DNA from 2 places in the Shewanella sp. SM20 genome. Region 2 is predicted to be linked to the other one. Evidence: riboswitches for the same ligand, from Rfam matches in the RefSeq annotation. Region 2 holds a riboswitch; the other holds the start of a gene.

Region 1 (10,654 bases), on a different contig from region 2:
CGCCATGCGCCAAGAAGGTGTTACCTCACGCATAGTAATTCTCACCGTTTCAGATGCAAAACAGGATGTTATCCGTTTACTTCGCGCTGGAGCAGACGGCTATTTGCTTAAAGATACTGAGCCAGATTTGCTGCTCGAAAAACTCAAAAATGCCATGCTTGGCCACAGGGTGATCAGCGATGAAGTCGAGGAATACCTTTACGAACTTAAAGATGCGACTGATGAACAAGAATGGATTTCGAGCCTAACCCCAAGGGAGCTGCAAATTCTACAGCAACTGGCGGAAGGCTTAAGTAATCGCATGATTTCAGAGCATTTACACATTAGTGAAGGCACAGTTAAAGTACACGTGAAAAACCTACTGCGTAAAGCCAATGCGAAATCAAGAACCGAAATGTCGGTGCGCTACCTGAATCATTAAAGATACGAAAATGAGCTTGGTATCGCGCAAACAATAAAGGCAATCCCATGATTGCCTTTATGTTTTTATCAAATAGAGATTAAATAAATGATTACAGACCTTTCTCGATAAATGTCTGCCAACTCAGTAACGCCTGCTCAAAATCCTCAAGGCCACAATAAGCTTCTGACTCAGCATCATAAAGTGACATAGCCTCTTCCAATTCATATTCTTGCTCAAAGCCTAAAGTATTGGCAAAGACTCGGGCCTGTTCACGCTCTAACTCTAAGGTAAAATCATTACCAACAAGACGCCATGAACCTCGTTTATCGGCTTGAATTTCTTTTATCACACCCAACACTTGCTGAATTTTAGCTAACTCAGTCCCTAATTCTTCCGTAAACCATTGCCCAAGCACTTCATGATCCATGCTAAAGCTAGCCAAAAAAGTGCCAGTTAAACTGTTACGCCGAAATTCGTATTCCATTTTATTGTCTCTTTGATCTAAGCCTACTAATGCTAATTTTAACCTATCCTTGGCTAAGTTGCTTGCATCCCTCAGCACATCAAATTTATGTCAATTTACGTTTGTCTCATGTCGTTAAGCATAAGTCCTGACTTCATTTTCATGACAAAATCAGTTAGTTTGTTTGGATGATTTTGAAAGTTAAATGGAATGCGATATGCACGAAGGGTTTATCTACAGTTTAGTGCTCAGCGGCGCCCAAGCGGGTTCCACCTTGAGCCTAGAACAGATCGAAAAATGGGATCCTCAGGATGGCCTACTCTGGTTACACCTTCGCTATCGCAATAAAAAGGCACGCCACTGGATACTCAATAGCGGTCTGCCTAAGGTCGAAAGTGATGCCCTACTCGCCCAAGACACTCGTCCCCGTGCAGTGATAACAGGTGAAGGCATATTACTCGCGTTACGCGGCGTCAACCTCAACCCCAATTCTGCTCCAGAAGACATGGTGGCCGTTCGTATCTATGCCGATAAACAGCGGATCATATCCACCTGCGATCGCGAGTTACAGTCGGTCAAAGATGTCGCCGAGCTAATCCTTGAGGGCAATGGGCCTACAACTACGGGGGACTTTATCGTCGCAATCTGCGAGCGACTGACCAATCGTAAAGTCGAGTTTATTGATAAATTGGAAGAACAGCTCTCTGATTTAGAAGAGCTAGTCGTCTCAGGCAATGTGAAAGACTTACGTACCGATATCGCCGAACTGCGCCGTCAAACTGTGGCCATTCGCCGCTATTTAGCCCCACAGCGCGAAGCATTCTCGAAAATGATTTCTGAGCAATTTAGCCTATTTAAAGATACTGAGCGACTCAAGCTGAGGGAAACAAACGATAAACTTATCCGCACCATTGAAGATCTCGATGCCCTGCGCGATAGGGCTAATGTAACTCAAGAAGAATTACTCAGTCAGCAATCGGAGCAACTCAACAAACGCTTATATTTCTTATCCTTAGTGTCAGCAATCTTCTTACCGCTAGGCTTTTTAACAGGCTTACTTGGGGTCAACATTGGCGGGATACCGGGCGCGGACAACACTTGGGCCTTCGCCACCTTCTGCGGCATATTAATCTCACTCGTCGCCCTGCAAATGGCGCTGTTTTATCGATTTAAGTGGTTATAGCCACCTTAAAACAACAAAGCCAATCGATTAGGATTGGCGTTGTTTTCTCTCAGTCCCTTAAGCTAATTGTTATGAGCTAATGCTTACGAGCTAATTTTTATGATTTAGGCTGGAATGTCGGCAACTCAAACACATTGGTCATCACTTTATAAAGCTCAGTTCCTTGGTGCACTGACGCCGAAGCAAAGTGCAAAATCGGCACGCAGTCCTGCGGCAAACTAACCGTTTTTAGCTCATCCGCCGTACCGTATAAATCCATTCGCAGTAAATTGACTAAGGGCTGCCCCGCAGCCAGTGGTTCACCCACAGGCGCGAGGTATTCCACTAATCCAGCACTTGGCGCGTGATACTTTTTATAGTCCTTAAGGTAACAACCAAAGCGCTGCATTTTAGCGGGCGCAACGGTTTCAGCAATCACTCCTCGGTGGCTTAAATATGCCAAAATCCCTTGTGCATCAACTAGTGCATCCTCAAGACAGACGCGCTCTTGGCTCGCCAATTCCAACGTTAACGCTGACACTGCAACTCCTAAATCGCGCCCTTTTGATTTTGCAAAATCACTCAATTGCCACCAAGGACAAAACGCAGCCTCATCCATGGCGCCACCAAAGGCATTGGGGATAATGAGCGTATAAGGGATCGACAAAAACTGCGCAGCAGCTAAGTCATATTCAGGACAATACAAGTGCTTACAAGACTTAGGACCTGTGTGCAGATCGAGCACTATATCCGCGCCATGGGCCATAATCTGCAGGTTAACCGCAAGTCTATGACCCGTGGTGATGCCCCATTCATGACGCAATTTTTGCTGACAGGCTTCAACCAAAGTACTGCGATAGGCTTGGAGCAGCTCGCTATCACTCAGCTTGGCATGTTCGCCATACCAAGTCGGCAAATCGATTGCATGATTCAAATACTCACGATTCCAATTCGCGCCCGTAATAGGATCAAATCGGCCAAGGGTAAACTCACCACTTTTTTGGTTGATCCCGAGTGGATTCGCCAATGGCACTAAGGTGATTTCGCCGCGGATATCACAGTGTTCAAGCTGCTTCATCAACTGATAAATCACCGCATTACCTTGTACTTCAGCACCGTGGACATTGGCCTGAATATACACTTTGGGGCCAGTTGCCTTATCGTCACTCGGCTTGAAATGGTAGATAGGCAAAGTGAGTGCTTGCCCTGCGGCAAGCTCCCCGATTTGCAGAGACGATGTTGTCGGCAACATACTAAACGCCTTCGAACAGATTTTGATGCAGCGATTTAACCACTTGCGCCGCTTCCGCTTCGGCCACTAACACACACAGATTATGTGGGCTGGCACCTTGGCAAATCATCCGCACATTGTGTGGCTCTAACACTTCAAATACACGGCGACAGATACCCGGTGTCGTCGCAATACGATTACCGATAATTGCCACTAAGGCCAATCCATCTTCAACTCGCACCCGACAATGCTGTGATAATTCTTGCAGCAATGCCTCACTCAGCAGACCTTGACCACTCGAATCTGAACCAGTTTTATCGAGGGTTAGAGACACATTCACTTCTGATGTGGTAATCAAATCCACACTGATCTTATGTCGCGCTAATGTCGCAAAGGTTTCCGCTAAAAAGCCCTGAGCATGCAACATTTGCAAGCTGTGAAGATTTAATAGGGTTTGATCGCGGCGCAAAGCCACAGCGCGGAATACGGGCGCATCTTCCACTTGATGACGGATCCAAGTTCCGCCCTTTTCAGGCTCTTTACTTGAACCCACAAACACTTGAATTTGCTGACGAACGGCAGGAAGAATAGTCGCAGGATGCAATACCTTGGCACCAAAGGTCGCCATCTCGGCAGCCTCATTGAAACTGATCTCTGCAATCGGAAAGGCATTGGGCGCAAGGCGAGGATCTGTTGTATAAATCCCAGCGACATCGGTCCAAATCTCTACCGCTGAGGCGCGTAACGCTTCAGCTAACAGTGCAGCAGAATAGTCACTACCACCACGACCTAACGTGGTCGTTTGACCGGCTTCATCGGCACCGATAAAGCCTTGCGTGACAATCACTTGTTCCACTAACAGTGGCTGTAGATAATCACGAGCTAGAGTCGCAATCTGTTCAACCTGAGGTTCAGCGCGGCCAAAGTGGCTGTCAGTACGTAATACTCGGCGCACATCGAAGGCACTTGAGTTGACACCTTTCTCGCGGATCACCGCCGAAAACAACGCCGAAGAACATTGCTCACCGAGGGACAACAACTCATCCATGGTCGCTTTGCTGCGTTGTGATGCGAGCGCTTCACTCAATACCGACATGCGACTCAATAATTTATCTAATGCGGCGGCCACATCGTTAGGACGACCGAGCTTATCTAAAATCGCATATTGAATTTGGGCAATTTGTTTTAATCGCTGTAATCGGCCATCGTCGTTGATGGCTTCTTGGGTCAATTCCACTAGTAGATTCGTCACGCCGCTCGAAGCGCTGACCACGACTAAACGACAATGAGGATTAGCTAACACTATGTCGGCACAGCGATTCATAGCGTTATAGTCGGCGACTGAGGTGCCACCAAATTTTGCGACAACGAGGGACATTAGCGCACCTCCGTGAAACACGTAGGGCAACAAATAAATGCAGATTGAATAAGATATTGATTAACTAACATGATCACACTCCGAACTGACTTCGTTCGAAGAGCCTGGTGCTCAATGATAACGCACCCCAAAAGAAGGGAAACAGCAATCGTCACCAGAAGCTCTCCACCAATTACAGGTGACAATCGTCAGGATTCAGCCTGAGCGACCGACATAAACATGCAGCAACCATATCTATGCCTCGGCGTTAATCTCCCTCATCAGTCATCGCTGGAGTTTGTGCTCCTCTGACCGACTACCTAGTTAACGCTCCTCTTCTGTTCCTTTCCTAGGAAAGGGACGAAAAAAGTAGCAATAAACCCCTAATGAAGTCAATGCTAATTTCATAACAAATGAACAATTTAAATAAAATCTTTTGAAAACAACTAAATGTTCAAATCGGGTAGCTCGTATACCAGCTGCACATAATCTCTAAATTTGCCTAAACACACTTCATCATGTCCATCCAAGGTGCAAGGCACTAAGCTCACATCCCCTTGTTCGACAACATAAATCGCATATTGATTAAATTTCTTACCCAATTGCAATGCCATCGTTCTATCGATAAACACGGCCCAACTTTTTTCCATGTGGGATAAATCCGGTGCGGCGCCCACTAAAGCACGATAAGGGCTACCGAGTAATTCAATTTCACGAAGAAGTTGGCGATCGAGTAAACGGTTTTGGCTAGGAGAGAGAAGCTTTGAAGCGGGATTATGAGCGGTAATAACAGCAAAGGAAAAATCACAGGATAATGCTTGAGTCAGCAAAAACAACGGCGCTTGGTAACATTGCCACAAATTTTGAGTCGTATTGTCCATTGGTAGTCTAGTCGAAAAATGAACCCAAGCTAGTGTAGCAGAGTGATTGTAAAATCCAAAGAGGCGTGAACTGGCTCACAGGAATAAGAAATACATTAGTTATACTAATCAATAGCTAAAGTAAATATCATGGTAAAAACCCCTGCTCACCTAAAATTTGTTAACATTTCATTTGTTAACAAATGACTAAAACGAGTACAATGTACGTACTGGTGAGTTGAAACAGATTGAGCAAGATGCTTATCGTTCAATACAGTTTGTTACATATATCGCTTAAAGTAACGTGAACTGACCGGGCATCTGTTTAAAATCTGTTCTACATTTGATTTGTCTTTTAAACATTTAAAAAAAACAATAGTTAAGGAACTTATTCTAACTATTGCTTATCGAAGTTGGTACTGATTACGTTTTCTCGTATTACACTTAAACGTGCACTTAATCTACATCCAGATATAGATGTCACCGTAAAGATTTTCCTTTTGAGCACAAAGCAGTTCAAGGAAGTATCAACGCTTTTATGAATATAAGAGCCCGAAGTAAGTTGCTCTTATTGGTTAGTATAAACTGATTAAAATTTAGGTAAATAATATGCAAAATCCGCACATTCTGATCGTTGAAGATGAAGCCGTTACCCGTAACACGCTGAGAAGTATTTTCGAGGCAGAAGGGTATGTGGTAACTGAGGCCAATGATGGCGCAGAAATGCATAAGGCTATGCAGGAAAACAAAATTAACTTGGTCGTTATGGACATTAACTTGCCAGGTAAGAATGGTCTATTGTTGGCACGTGAACTACGTGAAATCAACAACATCGGTCTTATCTTCCTGACAGGTCGTGACAACGAAGTCGACAAAATTCTTGGACTTGAAATTGGCGCGGACGATTATATTACCAAGCCGTTCAACCCACGTGAATTAACGATTCGTGCTCGTAACCTTCTGACTCGTGTCAACAGCGCTGGCGCTGAAGTCGAAGAAAAGAGCTCAGTAGAATACTACCGCTTCAATGATTGGAGCTTAGAGATCAACAGCCGTTCATTAGTGAGCCCACAGGGTGAATCTTACAAACTGCCACGTAGCGAGTTCCGCGCTATGCTGCACTTTGTTGAAAACCCAGGCAAAATTTTGACTCGTGCCGATCTACTGATGAAAATGACTGGCCGTGAACTTAAGCCACACGATCGTACTGTAGACGTGACTATCCGTCGTATCCGTAAGCATTTCGAAAGCTTGCCAGATACGCCAGAAATCATCGCGACTATTCACGGTGAAGGCTATCGTTTTTGCGGTAACTTAGAAGGCTAATCGCCCGCTAAGCGACATCCGCATTAATTGGTTTGATAAGTATCGATTCACAAAAAACCAGATCCTAGGATCTGGTTTTTTTATGCCTACTATTTGGCGTTTTTCAACTGCCTATCGAGGAAATCTGCCAGTGAGCGATATAAGTGATTACGCACTTTCTCGCCACGCATCGAATGTTTAGATCCAGGATAATCGATCATCTGGAACAGTTTGCCCTCATCCTGCAACGCCTTATAAACCCGAGTGCTGTTTTCAAACAAGACGTTATCATCGGCCATGCCGTGATACATCAACAAACCCGCTTGATAGTTTTTCACATAAGGGAACACACTGCTGGCTTCATAACCTTTTTCATTCCCCTCCGGATGGGCTAAGTAACGCTCAGTATAATGGGTGTCATACAAGCGCCAGTCGGTTACAGGTGCACCCGAAATCGCGGCTTTAAAGTAATCCGGCGCCTTAAATAAACTCATCAAGGCCATGTAACCGCCGTAGCTGTGGCCGTAAATCGCTACATTATCGGCATCGACAAATGGCAGACTCCGTAAATAGTCCACTCCCACTTTTTGATCCTTGACTTCAGCTTCACCCAAATGACGGTAAATCACTTGCTCAAACTTTGTGCCCCTGTGGGCGCTGCCGCGGTTATCTAATTGGAATACTACGTACTCTTGTTGCACAAGATACTGGGTAAAGTAGTCCTGCTCGCTCCAACTGTTGGTCACTAACTGTGCGTGCGGCCCACCGTAAACCCGCACAACGACAGGGTATTTCTTGCTTGCATCAAACGGCACAGGTTTGAATAAACGGGTTTGTAACACTTGGCCATCTTCGGCTTTCAGTTCACCAAATTCAGGGAGTTGCCACAGACCCGCATATTCATATAAAGGATGGCCTTGCTTGACTTCATTTTGCTCAACCCAAGCCAGTTGCTGGCCCTTGTCACCGTGTAAACTGATCTGCGGTGGCTGAGATAAGCTATTGAAATAATCCAGATACACGCTTTGATTGTCGGCAAACACAGGATCGTGCATGCCCGCTTGCTTGCTTACCCGCTCAACCTTGCCACCCGCTAAAGGCACGCGATAAAGTTGTTTCTCGATTGGCGTATCTTTGCGGCCAGTGAAATATACCCAACCAGCGGTTTCATCTATGTATTCCAACGCATCGACAGCCCACTCGCCCTGAGTCAATTGGGTTTTAAGTTTGCCTTTTAAGTCAAAAAGATACAGATGATTAAAGCCGTCACGCTCAGATGCCCAAATAAAAGCCGATTGCTGTTTTAAAAAGTGCAGATCGTTATTGAGGTTCACCCAAGCGTTACTGCGTTCTTTCACTAAGATTTTTGGTTTAGTAAGCGCATCTAACGCCACTAACTGTAAATCGAGCTGATGTTGATCGCGGCTCTGCCACTGGAACGACAAATGTTTGCTATCGGGCAACCAATCGACCCGCGGCAGGTAAATATCTTTGCTCTTGTCTGCGCTGTTCTCTTCGCGCAGGGTCACCCAATTGATAGCCTTATTTTTTAACGTGACCACACCGAGGGCGATATCGACGTTGTTTTTGCCGGCATAGGGATAGCGCTGCTCAGTAAGTTTAATACCATCAGCATAGATTTCGTTACGGGTTACTTGTTCGACACCGGACTCATCAATACGGGTAAAGGCGATGGCCGATTCATCGGGCGCCCACCAATAACCTGTCATGCGATCCATTTCCTCCTGAGCGACAAACTCGGCCATGGCATTTTTAATCGCCCCGCCGCCATCGCTCGTCATAGCTTGGAGTTTTTTGGTTGCCAGATCTAACACATACAAATTTTGGTCCCGCACGAAAGACACAAAATGTCCCTTGGGCGATAGGCGCGCATCTGTGGCAAACCCTTCGCCAATGGGAAGTTGGCTGACACTGTTATCCACTAATGAAAAATAATACAGATTACCAGCAGCCGGAATTAATAGCGCTTGGCTATCATCGGCCCAGAAGTACTCCATAATGCCTTCGCCATAAATACGTTGGCGCTCGCGGCGGGCTTTTTCTTCATCGGATAATTCATTGCTTGCCAACTTATCGGCATTGAGCAATAGGCTAGATTTACCCGTCTTTACATCCATCTGCCAGAGATCATAAAAGTTTTGATTGTCTTTACGGCCCGCAAGATAAGTGACACGCTGACCATCGGGTGACAATTTCAAACCTCGAGGACTGGTGCCCGCTAAGGCGGGCGAGGCGTTCATTCGCTCAATCGTCAGTGGCAGTTTGCCGCCTTCCATTGCATAAGCTGGGGTAATTGAAAACATAGCTGTCGAAATCATGGCCATTTGGCTCGCTATCAGTAGGGGAACGGCGCGCACCTTAAGTGAGCACGCAGGGAACCAAGTTAACCTATTTTTAATCATTATTATTCCTTGGGAGCATAATCGCCTAAGATGTCAGCGATTAAAAACAAGCCGACATTGTGCCAGAGGCCGCCTATAAATAGAAAGAGCATGCAATATGCCGATACAAATTAGGCCCTTGCGCCAAGCTCAATCCAAATAATCCCAAAAAGCCCCAATATTCGCTAAAAGCATCAGCAACATCGCTGAAATTGTCGACTAACTGAGTTATCATTCGCGGCAAATAACGAAATTGACCTCATTGTTGAACCTCTAAAGGACATAACATGCAGACTCTGGCCCAGCACCTGACCTCACAGGCAGTGAACGACTCCCTCTCCCACCTAATTTTAACCTTAGCCGACACCTCAAAAGCCATTAGCCATGCCGTTCGCCACGGTGCACTTGCGGGCGTGTTAGGCGCGACTGAGCAAGAAAACGTCCAAGGTGAAACCCAGAAAAAACTGGATATCATCACCAACGACATGCTCAAAGATGCATTAAAAGCTGACGGTACAGTGCGCGGTTTGGCGTCGGAAGAAGAAGATCATGTGGTTGAAGTCAGCCAAAATGGTCAATACCTGGTGTGTTTCGATCCGCTAGATGGCTCATCTAATATCGATATCAACTCGTTAGTCGGCACCATTTTCTCCGTCCTGCCCGCGCCTGCTGGCGAGCTGACTGAAACTAGCTTTTTACAATCTGGCCGTGCGCAATTAGCCGCAGGTTATGTCCTTTATGGTCCATCGACCATGCTGGCATTAACCACAGGCCAAGGCGTGCAACTCTTTACTTTGCACCCAGAAACCAATGAGTTTTTACTGACTAACGCCGCCATGAGCATTAGCCCAGATACCCAAGAGTTTGCCATTAACATGTCGAACCAACGTTTTTGGGAAGCGCCAATGCAGACCTATATTGCCGATTTACTGCTCGGTAAAATTGGCCCTCGCGAAAAATCCTTTAACATGCGCTGGATTGCCGCCATGGTGGGTGACGTGCACCGCGTACTTTCTCGCGGTGGTATTTTTACTTACCCAACCGACAATAAAGATCCGAAAAAGCCATACAAGCTGCGTTTAATGTACGAAGCCAACCCAATGGCCCTCTTAGTCGAGCAAGCTGGCGGTAAGGCGTCTACCGGTTATGAAACCATTTTGGATATTCAACCAACACAAATTCACCAACGTGTAGCAGTGATTTTAGGTAGCGCCAATGAAGTGGACGCTTGCCTAAGCTACCATGGTATCGATTACAGTGAAGAACCCAATCTGGACTAAGCCGAATCGCTTAGATTTTGATTTTTCAGATGAAAGCCACTGACCACAGTGGCTTTTTTGTTGTCGCGGAATGCGACAATTGAGTTTTGATGCGGCTTTACCGCTGAAGAAATTGCGGCCTAATGGCCGAGAAGTTTAACGTCGTGGGGCTTCAACCCTCTGCCTGATATTCGTGCTGTTTAGCACAATGC
Region 2 (10,654 bases):
AGTCTGTCACGGTTCTGTAAGCAAAGGCGTGAAAAATGCCGAAGGTTTCTCTATCGGTGGTTACGCAACCAATACACTTTCAAAAATAGGTCATATCAATCACCAAGATTTTACTAAAGACTTTTCAGTACAAAACTGTACATCTTGTCACGTTGAAGCACCTAAAAACATAAACGTAGCTGGACCAGGTTGTATTGATTGCCATGACAGTGGTGGCGTACCTGGGGCTATTCTCCCAAGTGATGGTGCGGATTTACGCATTATGCACGAAAGCAAAGCGGGTATAACAGAACGCCAAGCCATTCGTGCTAAATACAAAGTAAGTCTATCTACGCCTGTTAAAGTAGCTGATATATCTACAAAAGCTGACCACGTTGCAGAAGACTGGAGTAGCACTGGTAGTAATAGGCCTAACCCAGTTACAGTGCCTGCAGAAGAAGGCTTTTGTACTACATTAACGGTTAAAGATGTTGATGGTAACATCTTCAATATTAAAGATAAGTTCAACTACTCAAACCCTCTAGTGTTTAATGCCGCTAAACCAATCGTCTATGCAGGTGCCTATTTACATTCCTATGAAAATGGCAGCCTAGTGGGACGCCCTGGTAACCGCACTAACTACTTCTATGGCTATAACACCGATGGCACTAAAAACATTTGCCACTCTAACATCGATACGGCCGCAGTAAATGCTAACTATGTTTATTCTGCCCGCGTAACATTCAGTACCGCTGGTTGGATGGAATATGATGGAAATGCTCGTTATTACAGTGATGGCAAGCTAAGAGCGACAGGTTATGATGGCTCTATGGGCATATCTTTCACCGCTTACTCTGACGTTGTTAACCCAACGACTGGTGCAAAAGTCTCAGCCTTTGGCCGCCGCTCAGTGGTTAGCGATAACAGTTGTACTACTTGTCACAACGATGCCACTGCGTTCCACAAAAATGGTGCCTTCGATGAAGGTGGTAAAGCTTGTATTGCCTGCCATGACAACGGCATGGAACGTACTTCAGCTGCACTAGGCGCAGGTTTTGGTCCTATGGTACACAGCTGGCACTGGGGTAATGGTGCGAAAGTGGGTGAAGTCGTTGCTGACAAAGATGGCAACCGTGTAATCACAGCTAACAGCGCAAGTGTAATTGAAGCCTCTACTAGCTGCGTTGCCTGTCACGAAAAAGCGATTGATTTAGGTAAAGTGCCAAATCAATATATCCTTGAAAAACAAGGTAGCAACAAAATGACAAGCCCAGTCACCGCTAACTGTTATGCCTGCCACACTAGCGATTCAGCTAAGGCGCATATGGCAAGCAACGGTGGTGAAATCAGCATACCAAAGGTTGCTGACTGGTTTAAACAACCGACCTCTGAATCCTGTGCAGTATGTCATGACACAGGTAGAAGTTCTGGTATTGATAAATACCACAAGTTTACTCGCTAATTAATCATCTCATCATCGCGTGATTAAGAAGTAAGTAAAAAGCGGTACCTATTTTCCCTGCAAGGAAATAGCCAAAGGAGTCTCGCTAATGCGAGGCTCCTTTTTTACTTAGACATTACCCGATAACAAGCCATTTTCAGCCCTATTTAAGTTACTAACGTTACAGTCCTAAAAAAACAACAATTCAAAGGAAGTCACTCAATTATGCGTAAAAGTTTTATTGCCATCGCCATCGGCGCCACTCTCACCGCCGGATTCATGGCAGGTTGCAGCAGCACAGAAACTAAAGCACCTAACGTTATCTCGGTACCAACCCAAAACCCGCTGTTCCAAGCCAGTAACCTGCAATATCAAGCCCCTGATTTTAGCCTCATTAAGAATGAGCACTTCGCGCCAGCCCTAGAGCAAGGCATGGCAGAGCAGTACCAAGAAATTCTCGCAATAGCCAATAATCCGGCAGCAGCAACCTTCGATAATACGATAGTGGCTATGGAGAAAAGCGGCGCCCTACTCAACCGTGCATCAAGCGTGTTTTATAATTTAGCAGGGTCGAATAGCAATCCAGAACTGCGTAAAATCCAAGGCGAAATGGCGCCCAAAATGGCAGCCCACTCAGATAATATCAACTTAAACCCAACGCTATTTGCGCGTATTGAAGCCATCTATAACGACCGTACCAACATAGGGTTAACCCCAGAAGCCGTACGTTTGGTTGAGGTATATCACCAACGCTTTATCATGGCTGGCGCTAAACTTACCGATGAACAAAAAGTTAAAATCCGCGCGTTAAATGAAGAACAATCAACACTAACGAATGAGTTCTCTCAGCGTTTATTGCGCTTAACCAAAGAAATCGCCGTTCTGGTGGATTCAAAAAGTGAACTTGCTGGATTAACCGACGGTGAAATCACTTCAGCCGCGAACGATGCCAAAGCGGCAGGTCACGATGGCAAGTATCTGATTAACATCACCAACACCACTCGCCAACCTGTGTTGGCATCACTGGAAAACCGTGAGCTACGCCAGCATATTTGGGAAGCCTCAGCGAACCGTGGCTTAACTGGTGAAAACGAAACTGCGTCGCTGGTATCTCGTTTAGCGCAACTGCGCGCTGAGCGCGCCACCCTATTAGGTTATGAAAACTGGGCGAGTTATCGCCTAGCGCCGCAAATGGCCAAAACGCCAGAAGCGGTTTACAGTATGTTTGGCTCTATGGTGCCAGCCGTAGTCGCTAATACAGAGAAAGAAGCGGCCGATATTCAAGCTATGATCGACAAGACTGGCGGCAAATTTGAACTGGCGCCATGGGACTGGGAATTCTACGCCGAGAAAGTCCGCCAAGAAAAATACGCCCTCGATGCCAATAGCATCCGCCCATACTTCGAATTTAACCGTGTGCTCGAAGACGGCGTATTCTACACACTCAAAGAACTCTATGGCGTCACCTTAAAACCACGCCCAGATTTACCGGTTTACCATCCCGATGTGAAAGCCTACGAAATGTTTGATGCCGATGGCTCAAGCATGGCCATTTTCTACGCCGACTATTTTGCCCGTGAAGGTAAACGTGGTGGCGCTTGGATGAGTTCGTTCGTCGGTCAATCCTTCCTCGAAGGCACTAAACCTGTGGTCGTCAACGTGATGAACATAAAGAAAGCGCCCGAAGGTGAACCCACCTTCGTCAGCTATAACGAAGTCACTACTATGTTCCATGAAATGGGTCACGGCACCCACGGCATGTTTTCTAAAGTGACTTATCCAAGTCTGGCGGGCACCTCGGTTTCACGCGACTTTGTCGAATTCCCATCGACGTTTGAAGAAGATTGGGCCGCCCATCCAAAAGTGTTAGCGAACTACGCGAAACACTATGAAACGGGCAAACCCATTCCCGATGAACTGCTGCAAAAACTACTGAAATCTGGCAGCTTCAACCAAGGCTTTGACACTCTAGAATACATGGCCGCCGCATTAGTAGACATGGAATGGCATTCATTAAGCCCAGATACGCCGCTGCAAGATGTACCAACCTTTGAAGCCAATGCCCTGAAAAAGCACGGCTTAAACATTAGTGCCGTACCTCCGCGTTATAAGTCGACCTATTTTGCCCATGCCTTCCCCGGCGGTTACTCGGCAAGTTATTACGCTTATATGTGGAGTGAGATTTTAGCGGCGGATGCGTTTGCCTATGTACAAACCCAAGGCGGGCTCAATCGTGAAATCGGCATGAAGTACCGCAAAACGATCCGTGAAGTGGGTAATAGCATAGCGCCAATGGACGCCTACAAAAACTTCCGCGGACAAGAGCCAACCACGGAAGGCTTACTTAAACGCCGCGGTCTAGATCAAGCACGCTAAGCTAAGAGTTGGTAGCCTTAATGCGGTAGGCTAAAGATAAAGACAAACTCAGCCTTAACCAAAAAAATCAGCCAGCATAATGCTGGCTGATTTATTTTGACTTATTTGACGTGAACGTTTGCAGTGAAAGGTTTCAATTAACGTCTAGCTAATTGCGCCTTTAGATTTGATTTTAAGTACGATAATACTGATCACAAATGCCACACTACAAGCAACTAAACCCGCGACAACAGACTCGGTAAATCCAAGTGCCACATAACCCACTAAGCTAATAAACGCCGCAATGAGTGCATAAGGTAGCTGGGTTACCACATGGTCGATGTGGTGGCAACTGGCGCCCGTAGACGACAAGATAGTCGTGTCGGAAATTGGCGAGCAATGATCGCCAAATACAGCACCCGCCAGCACAGAGGCAAGCATAGGCAACATCATGCCAGTGTGACTTCCCATCGCCATATCAGCAGCAATCGGCAACATGATCCCGAACGTACCCCAGCTAGTACCGGTTGAGAACGCGGTAATACCTGCTAGCACAAACATTAAGGCGGGTAAAAACGCGAACGGAATATTTCCTGTTGCTAAACTCGCCATAAACTTACCGGTTTCGAGTTGACCAATCACACCTGCGATTGTCCAAGCAAATAACAGGATGTAAATCGCCGGCAGCATAGAGCGAGCGCCCTGCACTATACCTTTGACTATCATCAATTTCTCAACGCCTTGCACTAAATTCAATATCAGCGAAACCGCTAGACCAATTAATGCACCAAAGAAAAGTGATGAACTGACATCGGTTTTCTCAAAAGCAGAAATAATATTAAATTCAATCCCTTCCGCCGCGAGTACTTGAGCGCCACTGTTAATCATGAAATAGAGGGTTGCAAATACCAACACGGTAATCGGCAGGAACAAACCTAAAATCTTACCGGTTTCGGCTTCAGGTAAATCCGCGTTCGCCCCAGGCGGTAATCCTTTAGACTCATCGTATAAATTACCACGTTGGGCATTGAGCTCATGCTCACGCATTGGCCCAACATCTAATCCCATAAAGACAACAAAAAGTAATAATAACAAGGAGAAGATTGCGTAAAAGTTCATCGGGATCATTTGAATAAAAATACTCAAATGACCCGTATCAGCAAAACCATGGGCAGTTAATATCCCGCCAATGAGTGCGATAATATAAGCGCCCCAGCTCGAAACTGGAGATATAACGCACACAGGCGCCGCAGTAGAATCTAATAAATAAGCTAACTTAGCGCGGGAAACATAATAACGATCGGTAACAGGTCGAGCGACCGAACCAACAACTAAACTATTGAAATAATCATCAATAAAAACTACGCAACCTAAAAACATGGTCAATAGTTTAGCGTCACGTTTATTACGTATATGTAAACGAGCCCAATCGGCAAAAGCCCGCGCGCTGCCACTTACGGTAATTAACGCAGTGATCATTCCCAGTACAATTAAGAAACCGAGAATATATAAGTTCCACGAATTTAGACCTTTATCAGTCCAAAAAAGCCCTTTAACGCCATTAAATACAAACTCACCCGTTGCTAAAGGTGAAAATTGATTGAGCAATAAAGCACCAATTAAAATACCTAACCCCAAAGAAAGCAGTACACGGCGAGTCAAGATCGCCAACACGATAGCCACCGCAGGCGGCAACAAGGAAAGTGCCGAATCGGCATAATTCATAACAGTCATTGATTATTATCTTCGTTAAATACGAATGGAGGGCGACTGAACTGGTGGGAAAAGGCAATAGATACCCAAGGTCACCTGTCCTATCAGTAGCGCTCCATAGTAACTATTCCCAATATCCATATCGGAAAATACTATGGCAGTGCTGCACCTATTAGGTACAACCCCAGCAGTTGATCGTGATAAATCGAACCACTTCGGCACCAAATCCTTTCGCAATCGATCAACGGAATCACCCTACTGATCACTACTAATATTTGGCGCGCCTCTACTTCTAAGAACGCCCTTGCACGGGCGTGAGGCACATAAAAACATAAGCGGCTTAGCAGATGCTACCGCAAAGCCACTTAATGTGACCTAGATCACAGATAAAATCAACTGAGACTTGTAATCAGCTCAGGAACCGCCTCAAACAGATCTGCAACGAGTCCATAATCGGCAACTTGAAAAATCGGCGCTTCAGGATCTTTGTTGATTGCAACGATGACTTTAGCGTCTTTCATGCCGGCTAAATGTTGAATCGCGCCAGAAATACCGACGGCAATATACAAGTTTGGCGCAACGATTTTACCGGTTTGACCCACTTGTAAATCGTTAGGCACAAAACCTGCGTCAACTGCAGCGCGTGATGCGCCAACTGCTGCGCCGAGCTTATCAGCAAGTTGCTCCAACATGCCGAAGTTTTCACCACTGCCCATGCCTCGGCCACCAGATACGATAATGCCAGCATTGCCTAACTCTGGACGGGCAGAAACTGTCAGCGATTGAGAAACAAACTGAGTTCTCGCTTCAAACACTTTATCGAGTGTCGTCACAGCCGCACTGTTACCTTCTGGCGCAGCGTCAAACGCACTGGCGCGCACTGTCATCACTTTAATGGAATCATGGCTTTGCACTGTCGCTAAGGCGTTACCCGCATACACAGGGCGCACAAAGGTATCGGCATTGACAACAGTAATGACTTCTGAGATTTGCGCGACATCTAATAATGCCGCCACGCGCGGAAGCGTGTCCTTACCTAAACTTGAAGCCGAGGCCAGAATGTGACCATAGTTTGGCGCTAAGTCCGCCAGCAATTTGGCAAAATTTTCCGCTAAATGCGCTTCATACACGCTGGCATCGGCAACGAGTACTTGGCTAACGCCTTGTAGTGCCTGCGCCGCTTGGACAACCGCGCCACATTGGTGACCCGCAACCAAGACATGTACTTCATCGCCTATGGCACGGGCGGCGGTAACAATTTTTGCAGTATCGAGTTTCAATGCAGCATTATCATGTTCAGCTAATACTAAAATGGCCATTTAGATCACCTTCGCTTCATTTTTTAACTTTTCAACTAGCTCAGCTACCGACGCTACCATGATGCCCGCTTTACGTTCAGCTGGCGGAGTGACCTTCACAATCGTTTGGTGACTCTTTAACGTCACACCTAAGTCTGCCACAGTAAATACTTCTAATGGCTTACGCTTGGCTTTCATTATGTTAGGCAGTGAAGCGTAACGGGGTTCGTTCAAACGTAAATCGGCGGTCACAACAGCAGGTAAAGGCAGTTTAAGAGTTTGCATGCCGCCGTCAATTTCACGGGTGACTTGTAATGTATTCGCTTCTAATTTGATTTCTGAAGCAAAGGTCGCCTGTGGCATATCCATTAACGCGGCAAACATTTGGCCAGTTTGGTTATTATCACCATCGATGGATTGCTTACCAAAAATCACCAGCTCTGCTTGTTCTTTGTCTTGTACCGCTTTGAGCAATTTGGCGATAGACACTGGCACGAGATCTTCTTCAGTATCGATATGAATTGCACGATCTGCGCCTAATGCAAGCGCGGTACGCAGTTGTTCTTGCACGGCTTTATTACCAATACTGACAACAACCACTTCAGTAGCGCTACCCGCTTCTTTTAAACGAACCGCTTCTTCTACTGCGATTTCACAAAAAGGGTTCAACGCCATTTTTAGATTTGCAGTGTCAACACTTGTATTGTCAGCTTTGACCCTGACCTTCACATTGGCATCAACAACGCGCTTAACGGGCACCAATACTTTCATAGGGTTTCCTTCCTACACTTTCATGTACATGGACAAAACATTGGTTAATACCAATGCAGGATAGAGCAACTTTACGTCCTGTTAACGTTAACGTCAACCAAAGTCAAACGCCTGTTTGTATTTTTTAATCCGCTGCAACGGCCACTTTTTTGGACACTTATTTGAGGGAATAAGAAAAGTTCAAAAAATAAATAATATTTAATTTCCTTAAAACGCATAATTTTATTTGATTCGAGCTATATTAGTTTCTATCATTTAGGTGTTGTTCACCATTATCCTGTATTAAAAATAGAGTGGGACGAAAATAGATATGAGCGAATTTTTAGAGATATTAACTCACGGCCGTCGTTTTAAAGCTGCAGTAAAAGAACTTAGCGTTGAAGAGTTACGTGATTTAGCCGACAAATTAGATAAAATTTTAGTAGAACGCGAGTCTATGGCTGAGGAAGAAGAACAAGCCATGGCAGCTCGTAATGCTAAGATTGAAGAAATCCGTCAACAAATGGAAGCCGTTGGTTTATCAATTGATGACTTAGGTGGCGTAGCTGTTAAAGCTGCTGCAAAGAAACGCGCTCCTCGTCCAGCCAAATACCAAATTGAAGTTGACGGTGAAATGGTTCAATGGACTGGCCAAGGCCGTATGCCTACCGTATTTAAGAACGAGATCAACAAAGGTCGTTCTATGGAAGATTTCTTAATCTAATCCAACCAAGTGTGATGGCGCTAATTGCCAACACCAGTTTGCATAAAAGCTCGCATTAATTGCGAGCTTTTTTATATCCATCAATCGTTTCAAACTTAAACGACAGCCGTTAATTCCGCACCTCACTCCCGCTCAAATTACGTTACAATTCAGCCTTAGTATTTACATCTGCTTTCAGTTACTCTTTGTTCACCCTCACTCGATTGAATAAAATAATGCAGATAAACAATAAGATAATGATAAGCTGCAGCATAATCGCTAGCTTAGTATCACAAACAACATTTGCCCAACTCAATACTGGAACAACATCCAGTAAACTCACTGCATTTACCCATGCTGAATTAATTATTGCACCGGGAAAGCGTTTAAGCGATGCCACTTTATTAATTGAAAATAATCGAATTAAAGCCATTATTGAGCACAACGACATTCCCGCTGGCGCATTTAGAATCGATTTGAGTGGTTATACAATTTATCCCGGATTTATCGATCCTTTTACCGATTATGGGATTGAATTCGAATATCCCAAACTTAAGCTCACTCGCCCCGTCTATGATATAAAGCGTATCGGTGGTAATGCGGAAAATGGTGCAATTCATTCTGAAAAAGAATGGTTTAATTACGTTTACCCCAATAAAGAACGCGCAAAAGAGTGGATTAATAATGGTTTCACCAGTGTGCAAAGTAGCAAACTCGACGGTATCTTCCGTGGAACGGGTGTCAGCCTTTCATTAGCAGACAAAACGGCTAATGAAGTGATTTATCGCGCCCGCAGTCAACCTTTTATGGCATTTGATAAAGGTTCGTCTGAACAAGATTATCCCTCATCATTAATGGGTAGCATTGCACTTATTAGGCAAACCTTTGCCGATGCAAATTGGTATAACCAAAATAAAAACAAACCTGCCAATGGCGCAATAAACAATCAAGTCGAATTTAATATCGCCTTTGAGCGTTTAGATAATTTAGCCGATAAGCAAATTATCTTTGAAACCAACAATCTCAACGACCAATTACGTGCAGCCCATTTACTCAAAGAACATAAACTGCCAGCCAACCTACTTGGTAATGGTCAAGAATACTCACGCATCAATGAGTTAAAGGCGCTGAACTATCCGTTGATCTTGCCTTTAAACTATCCGCAGGCGCCCGATGTCGGCACAGATGACGCTGATCGTGAAGTATCACTGGCGGATTTAAGACAGTGGGAACGTGCACCAACCAACCAACCCTGCGGCGGTAGCTAACGCAGGTATCCCCTTTGCGTTAACGCAGTTTGGGATTAAGACCGATGCCTTCTGGCCGCGCCTACGCCAAGCCATTGCCCAAGGTTTAAGTGAAGAAAACGCTCTCGCGGCACTCACCACCCAAGCCGCAGAGATGACAGGCACCGCCGACTTTACCGGTAAACTCGCGCCCGGTTATATGGCTGACTTTGTTATCACTAAAGGCAATATCTTTAAAGATGGCCAGATCTACAGTGTTTGGTTGCAAGGTCAGGAGCAAAGTCTGCGCTCACTTCCCCAAGCACGATTACTGGGAGATTACCAATTAAGCCTCAATAACCTCACGCTAGATTTATCGCTACATGATGAAAGTAAAAGTGATAAACCCAACATCCAAGGCAATTTAAGCAGTGGCGAACAAAGTATCTCACTCACTCAACTTAAGTTAGATGATAACGGAAGATTGAGCTTTACTGCCGATTTGAGCGCCGCAGGCATTAACGGCCTTAGCCGCTTTACGCTGTGGATGGCCGATGACGGCATTCAAGGTCGTATGGTCGATGCAAAAAGTCGCACTACAAATGTTGCCGGTGTCGCTTTAACTCAAACTGCAAAGCGCAAAAATGCAGACCAAGCAAGCAATCAAGCTCCCAAGAATGAAGCCAACACGAGCCTAGTGAGTCACCTCACCTTCCCTAACGTCGCTTACGGACTGAGAGAAGCCCCTAATGTTGAGAAGCTGCACATCAAGAATGCCACCCTGTGGACATCAGATAAACAAGGTATTCTCGAACATGCTGATCTCTTGATGGCCAATGGCCGCATCGAAAAAATTGGCCAACAATTAAGTACGCCATCAGGTTATCAAGTCCTCGATGCAACAGGTAAACACCTCACCGCTGGCATAGTCGATGAACACTCGCATATCGCCATTAATGGCGGTACTAACGAAGGAACAGACGCAGTAACCTCTGAAGTACGCATTGGCGATATTATTAATCCCGACGATATTTCAATCTATCGTGCCTTAGCGGGCGGCGTCACCAGCGCGCAATTACTCCACGGTAGCGCCAACCCTATCGGTGGACAATCACAACTGATCAAAATGAAATGGGGCGAGTCGGCCGAACAACTCAAATTTACTAACGCGCCCGCCAGTATCAAATTT

Evidence for each region. A riboswitch is a leader RNA that binds a small molecule or an ion and turns the genes downstream of it on or off. The one in region 2 is predicted to bind lysine.
Region 1: linked by a shared signal. The riboswitch ahead of lysC (lysine-sensitive aspartokinase 3) and the one ahead of L5M18_RS17180 (Na+/H+ antiporter NhaC family protein) in region 2 are both predicted to bind lysine.

Annotation. Positions count from the first base shown of each region.
Region 1 is NZ_JAKKRK010000038.1:1,319-11,972, reverse strand. Features, by position in the region: gene L5M18_RS15655 (response regulator) at 1-421, shown strand, start outside; gene L5M18_RS15650 (YacL family protein) at 513-887, opposite strand; gene L5M18_RS15645 (zinc transporter ZntB) at 1,084-2,049, shown strand; gene L5M18_RS15640 (succinylglutamate desuccinylase/aspartoacylase family protein) at 2,147-3,280, opposite strand; gene lysC (lysine-sensitive aspartokinase 3) at 3,282-4,637, opposite strand; lysine riboswitch at 4,788-4,962, opposite strand; gene L5M18_RS15630 (DUF3293 domain-containing protein) at 5,063-5,497, opposite strand; gene arcA (two-component system response regulator ArcA) at 6,086-6,802, shown strand; gene L5M18_RS15620 (S9 family peptidase) at 6,892-9,204, opposite strand; gene L5M18_RS15615 (class 1 fructose-bisphosphatase) at 9,471-10,463, shown strand.
Region 2 is NZ_JAKKRK010000045.1:25,697-36,350, forward strand. Features, by position in the region: gene L5M18_RS17170 (multiheme c-type cytochrome) at 1-1,441, shown strand, start outside; gene L5M18_RS17175 (M3 family metallopeptidase) at 1,646-3,796, shown strand; gene L5M18_RS17180 (Na+/H+ antiporter NhaC family protein) at 3,941-5,509, opposite strand; lysine riboswitch at 5,589-5,785, opposite strand; gene L5M18_RS17185 (electron transfer flavoprotein subunit alpha/FixB family protein) at 5,881-6,807, opposite strand; gene L5M18_RS17190 (electron transfer flavoprotein subunit beta/FixA family protein) at 6,808-7,557, opposite strand; gene L5M18_RS17195 (H-NS family nucleoid-associated regulatory protein) at 7,868-8,260, shown strand; partial or broken gene L5M18_RS17205 (amidohydrolase family protein) at 8,476-10,654, shown strand, end outside.